Constrictibacter sp. MBR-5: one gene and its partner. The main gene of each other region encodes a partner of the protein of the gene in region 2 in a complex. Links are inferred from orthologs where the notes say so. Each region holds a gene or a part of one and is shown on either strand. Other genes may lie near its edges. The genes, in order: tldD and ABIE65_RS04700.

Region 1 (3,227 bases), on a different replicon or contig from region 2:
GCCGCCTCGACGCCGTCCGCGGCCAGTTCGGCGAGCGGCTCGGGCCGCAGGTCGGCCGCGATCACCTTCGTTCCGGACTTGAGAGCCAGGTTGCGGCACATGGGCTTGCCCATGACGCCGAGACCGATGAAGCCCAGAACCGGTTTCTTGTCAGCCATCCGTTCGTCCCTCCTTGGTCGGCGGCGGGACTATGCAGCGCGCCCCGCCGCGGCGGCAAGGGGAGGACGGCGCCGGGACGACGCCACGACCGTGCTTCAGGCGGCCTCCCGCCGCCCGCCCAGGCTGAGGTCGATGACCGGCGTCCAGGCCGTGCGCCGCCGTGCGACCCGGCCGGCGACGTCCTCCGCGTCGTAGTCGACGGGCAAGGTCTTCTTCGGAAACTTCGCGGCGTCCGCGAGGGCGTTGATGTTCAGCGTCGCCCACGCCGCGTCGCCGTCGCGCATGACGGCGGCGACGTATACCCCGCAGTCGCGGCAGATCAGGTAATCGGCGGTCTGCAGCCCGAAGCGGTAGAGGCTGCACCGCGCCGTGTCCGCCACCGCGACGCGCAGCGCGCCCTCGGGATCGGCGACGGTGCGCGCGCCATGGGCACGACAGAACCCGCACTGGCAGGCGCGCGGCCGCAGGGCCTTGCGCTTGCGGCGCGTCTCGAAGGCCACGGCGATGTTGCCGCAATGGCAGCCGCCGGTATGCGTGCGCAGCTTGCCCGGGGTCGCGGCCGGCATGCGCCCGGCCAGTGCGGCGAGAATCAGACGCTTCTCATCCTCGTCGCCGCGCTTCCAGCGGCGGATCTCCGCCGGCGTGCGGGCGCAGCCGACGCAGAAGCCGCTGGCGCGGTCGATCTTGCAGACCCCGATGCAGGGCGAGGCGATCTTCTTCTTCTTGCCCATGCGTGCTCGCCCGGCCTATGCGGCCGTGCCGCCCACCGTCAGCTTGTCGATCCGCAGCGTCGGCTGGCCGACGCCGACCGGCACGCCCTGGCCCTCCTTGCCGCAGGTGCCGATGCCCTCGTCCATCTTCATGTCGTTGCCGATCATGTCGATGCGGGTGAGGGCGTCTGCGCCGTTGCCGATCAGGGTGGCGCCCTTGACCGGGGCGGTCACCTTGCCGTCCTCGATCAGGTAGGCCTCGGAGGCGGAGAACACGAACTTGCCGCTGGTGATGTCGACCTGGCCGCCGCCGAAATTGACGGCGTAGAGGCCGCGCTTCACCGAGGCGATGATCTCCGCCGGGTCGCGGTCGCCGCCCAGCATGTAGGTGTTGGTCATGCGCGGCATGGGGATGTGCGCGAAGGACTGGCGCCGGCCGTTGCCGGTCGGCCGCATGCCCATCAGGCGCGCGTTCATCCGGTCCTGCATGAAGCCGACGAGGCGCCCGTCCTCGATCAGCACGGTCCGGTTCGACGGCGTGCCCTCGTCGTCGACGCTGATCGAGCCGCGCCGGTCGGGCAGGGTGCCGTCGTCCACCACGGTCACGCCCGGTGCGGCAATCCGCTCGCCGAACAGGCCTGCGAAGGCCGATGTCTTCTTGCGGTTGAAGTCGCCCTCGAGACCGTGGCCGACCGCCTCGTGCAGCATCACGCCGGGCCAGCCGGGCCCGAGCACGACCGGCATCTCGCCCGCGGGCGCCGCGACGGCGTCGAGCTTCAGCACCGCTTGGCGCAGCGCCTCGTCCACCGCGGCGTGCCAGTGCGCGGGATCTATATACATGTCGTAGCCGCGCCGGCCGCCGGCGCCGTGCGAGCCGCTCTCCATCTTGTCGCCGTCGGCGACGGTCACCGAGACGTTGACGCGCACCAGCGGACGGATGTCGCCCACCCGGTGACCATCGGCACGCAGGATCTGCACCGCCTGCCACTCGCCGCCGAGCGAGACCGACACCTGGCGCACGCGCGGGTCGCGGCTGCGCGCATAGGCGTCGATCTCCGCCAGCAGCTTGACCTTCGTCTCGAAGGGCACCTGCTGAAGCGGGTTCACGTCGGTGTAGAGCGCCCGATTCGTCGCCTGCGGCGGCTCGGCCAGGGTGCCGCCGTGGCCGGCATGCACCGCCTTCACCGTCTCCGCGGCGCGGCGGATCGCTTCCTCGCTGAGGTCGGAGGCGTGGGCGTAGCCGGCGGCCTCGCCCGCGACGGAACGCAGACCGAAGCCGCGGCTGACGTCGAAGCTGGCCGAGCGCAGCCGGCCGTCGTCGAAGACGAGGCTCTCGGACGCGGCGTGCTCGAGGAAAAGCTCGCCGTCGTCGGCACCGTCGAGCGCCTCCGCGACGATGCGCGTCACGCGGTCGCGGTCGAGCCCGGTATTGCCGAAGAAGATTTCGTCGGTCGCATTGATCCAGGTCATGTGGTCCCCGTATCGGTGCAGGTGGTCGAGCAGGTCGTGTGCAGATCGGGCGACGATACCGCCGTTGCCGAAGTCGCCGCCCCGACGCGGCAGCCGGCCGCGGACGGGCGTCTGGTTCGGGCTTGGGCGCGCAACGGCTGCCTGTTATATAGGTGCGCGCTGCGTTTGGGCTACCGTGAGAACGGCCCGGCGACGGCGGGCGGGGCGTGGCAAGACCGGACAATCGAGCGACATCAGGTCGCACGGATACGGCGGTCTGCTGGCGTATGTTGGAACACTCCGGGTCGCGGCTGTGACGCCCTCGGCCCTGGAGACCATAAGCGATCGAGAGGTACGCAGGGGATGATCCTACGGAAGTCGGATCGGTTGCGGACGGTCCTGATGACGGCGGCTCTCGCCGTCCTGGCCGGTCCAGCATCGGCACAGCAGCCGCGGCCATGGGAGCTCGGCCTGCAGCCGGCCGCGACGCCGCAAGCGGAGCGAATCGCGGATTTCCACAACCTGCTGCTGGTGATCATCACGCTGATCACCCTCTTCGTGTTGGGGCTCCTGATCTATGTGATGGTCCGCTTCAACGAGAAGCGGAACCCGGAACCGACCAAGACCTCGCACAACACGCTGATCGAGGTCCTCTGGACGGGCATTCCGGTGATCATCCTGGTCGTGATCGCCGTTCCCTCCTTCAAGCTGCTCTACTATCTCGACCGTACGGACGAGGCGGAGCTGACGCTGAAGGCGATCGGCCGGCAGTGGTACTGGTCCTACGAATATCCGGACAACGGCAACTTCACGTTCGACAGCCTCATGCTGGAGGACGATCAGCGCCAGCCGGAGCAGCCGCGCCTCCTCGCGACGAACAATCCGATCGTGCTGCCGGTGGACACGAAC
Region 2 (3,184 bases):
TCTGACGACACCATTGACCTGCGGCGCCCAGGCGTCTGTCACGAGGAGTATCTTCATGCTGCCTGCGCCACCAGTTCGGGCACCGTGCGATCGACGACCTGCGCCATCTCCGCCCAATGAAGGATGTGCAGATGACCGCGATCGTCTTCTACGAGCGCAGTGCAGCTCTCTACCCAGTCACCATCGTTGCAGTAGAGAAGCCCATCGAAGTCGCGGATCGCGGCCGTGTGGATGTGGCCGCAGATCACGCCATCGACGCCGCGCCGCCGGGCAGCGGCAGCGACCTCCGTCTCGAACCTGCTGACGACCTGGACCGCATTCTTTACCTGCCGCTTCAGGTAGGCCGACAGCGACCAATAGGGCTTGCCGAATAGACGTCTGCCCCGATTGAACCAAGTGTTGAGCATTAGGGTGAGCGTGTAGGCATGGTCGCCGAGAACAGCCAGCCAGCGAGCATAGCAGACAACCGCATCGAACTCGTCGCCATGCACAACCAGAAGGCGACGACCATCCGCAGTCTCGTGGATCGCCTCGCCGACGATGCTGATGCCACCGAGTTCCGTGTCCAAGTAGCCGCGCATCAACTCGTCATGGTTTCCGGGAATATAGACGACCCGGGTCCCAGACAGCGCCTTGCCGAGAAGCGCCTGGATCACCTCATGGTGCAAAGCGTCCCAGTAGCCACGGCGCTGAAGCCGCCAGCCATCGACGATGTCGCCGACCAAATAGAGGTTCTCGCATTCCGTGCGGCGCAAGAAATCGAGAAGCATTGCTGCTTGGCATCCGCGCGTCCCTAGATGAACGTCGGATATCCAGATTGTCCTGTACCGAAGCTTCCGCATCACCACCCACCCCTGTGGATGCCAAACAATGATGCCGGTCTACAGGACTAATGTGACATCTTCACTTCCCGGACAGCCGACCTAACAAAATATATTATCCCTACAAACGGAAACGTCATGCACCCGAAACATAATCGCAATCTGCGAAGAGGTAGGCTTTGTAATTTCAGCCTGCGAGGCTCTACTCAGCGCCCAGCGACAGTCATGCCCTCGATCATCAAGGTCGGCGCGTTAACCGCCGCTCGGAACACGAGGTCGTCGGCGGCGGTCAGCGCGAGGAACATGTCCTTTAGGTTCCCAGCGACGGTAATCTCGCTCACCGGATACGCAATTTCACCGCGCTCGATCCAGAAGCCTGCGGCACCGCGGCTGTAGTCGCCCGTCAGAAGGTTCACCCCTGTACCGATCATCTCCGTCACGAGAAGCCCTTGGCCTATTTCGCGGATCAACTCGGCTGGAGATTGCCTACCAGGCTCGAGGTAGAGATTCGTCGTCGACGGAGACGGCGGGCCGCCGGTTCCGCGGGACGCATGGCCTGTGCTCGAGAGTCCGAGTTTGCGAGCCGCATAGAGATCGAGTACCCAACTCTTGAGGACCCCGTCCTGGACCAGCAGGGTCCGGCCGCTTGCGAGGCCTTCGGCGTCAAAAGGCTTCGATGCTAGCCCGCGCGGCTGCAGTGCATCGTCCACAATATTGATACCTTGCGGAAAAATCCGATCCCCCATGCGGTCCTTCAGGAAGCTGGTGCCTCGAGCGATCGAGCTTCCGTTGATCGCCCCGGCGAAACTGCGCAATAGCCCCCCCGCCAGCCGCTGGTCGATGATGACGGGCACTTTAGCGGTGGCGGCCTTGCGCGGGTTCAGCCGCCGGACCGCCCGTTCTCCGGCACGGCGACCGACGGCTGCGGGATCGTCTAGGTCCGCTCCGTGAACGGTGCTGCTGTAGTCATAGTCGCGCTCCATGCCGGTCCCGGAACCCGCCAGAGCGCTCACGCTGACGGAGTGGCTCGATCGCGCGTAAGCACCGGCGAAGCCGTTCGTTGCGGCCAAAGCGATTCGCGTCAGGCCCCATCCGGCCTCAGCACCCTCCGAGTTCGTCACGCCCGAGACGGCCAAGGCCGCCTCCTCGGCGGCGCGCGCCCTGTCGACGAGGGTTGCCGTCTCCGGCTCGGTCCAATCGCAGATGTCCAAGTCAGGCACCTGATGCGTGATCTGATCTGGATCAGCGATCCCGCAGAAGGCGTCCTCCGGCGCTACGCGAGCCATTGCAACGGCGCGTTCAACGAGTTCGGACACTGCTTCAGGCCGGCGGTCGTTGCCAGAAACGATCGCCTGCCTACGGCCTATGAAGACGCGAAGACCAAGGTCGTACCCCTCGCTTCTCTCCAGCCGCTCCGGGCGCCCGAGGCGCTGCGCGACAGAGATGGAGTGGCCCTCCGCCATCAGCACATCCGCCGCATCCGCGCCAACGGATTTTGCCTTCGCCAAGACATCGGCGAGGAAGTTCAGCAGATCGGCGTCAGGGGCAGTCATGTCAGCTATGCTTCCGTTGCGGCATGGGCTTCATGCGTAACACATTGCCCGTGGGCTGCGGCGGTCAAGATCCCGGGGCGCACGGGGATCCGTCGCAGAATTGCACTGACACGGTCAAGGACGAGGCACGATGTCGACAACATCTGCGCACGCGCTCGTCGTCGGCGGCACGGGAATGCTCAGAGAGGTCGTCCTACGGCTCGCTGCGAAAGGCGACGTGGTTTCCGTAATTGCCCGCGATGCAGCGCGCTTGACTGCCCTTGCAAGGGACGCTCCGACGCGCATAAATCCCATTGCCGTCGACTACTCCGACGATGAAGGTCTTGCGGCATCCCTTGCCGACGCAATCAATCGCGTCGGCCCGCTGGCACTCGCGATCCTCTGGCTTAGGCCCGGTGCACCGCGCGCCCTGGACACGATCGCGCGGATGGCGGACGAGCGCGCTGGTGAAGGCGCTGCGACTAAATGCCGTCTTTTCCGGATTCTCGGTAGCGCGGCAGCGGATCCCGCATTGCATCGGAGTGGCAATGGCAGCCGGTTTCGCGCAATGGAGGGTCTTCAGTATCGCGAGATCATCCTTGGGTTTCGCATAGAAGAGACGGGTTCGCGGTGGAATACCAACGCCGAGATCGCCGCAGGCGTGGTCCACGCGGTGGAGAACGATATCGACGGCCTCGTCGTCGGCGTTGTGCGGCCATGGAACGAGCGGCCTGCCGTCGCTAACGCTCAAGATGCGATGCGGGGCGGGTCGGGCGAAAGCTGACGAACGCCTCCTTGCCGGGTCCCAGCGGCAGCACTCTGTAGTCCTTC

What was found.
Region 1: the proteins of ABIE65_RS04700 (region 2) and tldD are in contact, whole or in part, in a solved structure (PDB 5NJ9), measured with the Escherichia coli proteins. The link is inferred for Constrictibacter sp. MBR-5 from one-to-one orthologs.

Annotation. Positions count from the first base shown.
Region 1 is NZ_JBEPTK010000001.1:472,141-475,367, reverse strand. Bases 123-3,031 are described here. They hold tldD (metalloprotease TldD), read right to left. Parts: upstream 2,340-3,031; coding sequence 906-2,339; downstream 123-905. Other genes in these bases: coxB (cytochrome c oxidase subunit II), read left to right, coding at 2,721-3,031; ABIE65_RS02235 (DUF1289 domain-containing protein), read right to left, coding at 255-890; ABIE65_RS02240 (NAD(P)-dependent oxidoreductase), read right to left, coding at 123-158. Outside these bases: more of ABIE65_RS02240, read right to left, coding at 1-122; more of coxB, read left to right, coding at 3,032-3,227. UniProt on the Escherichia coli protein: Metalloprotease involved in CcdA degradation. Suppresses the inhibitory activity of the carbon storage regulator (CsrA).
Region 2 is NZ_JBEPTK010000002.1:156,014-159,197, reverse strand. The notes cover bases 202-3,067. They hold ABIE65_RS04700 (TldD/PmbA family protein), read right to left. Parts: upstream 2,375-3,067; coding sequence 1,028-2,374; downstream 202-1,027. Other genes in these bases: ABIE65_RS04695 (Rossmann-fold NAD(P)-binding domain-containing protein), read left to right, coding at 2,505-3,067; ABIE65_RS04705 (UDP-2,3-diacylglucosamine diphosphatase), read right to left, coding at 202-842. Outside these bases: ABIE65_RS04710 (glycosyltransferase family 4 protein), read right to left, coding at 1-57; more of ABIE65_RS04705, read right to left, coding at 54-201; more of ABIE65_RS04695, read left to right, coding at 3,068-3,137; ABIE65_RS04690 (hypothetical protein), read right to left, coding at 3,094-3,184.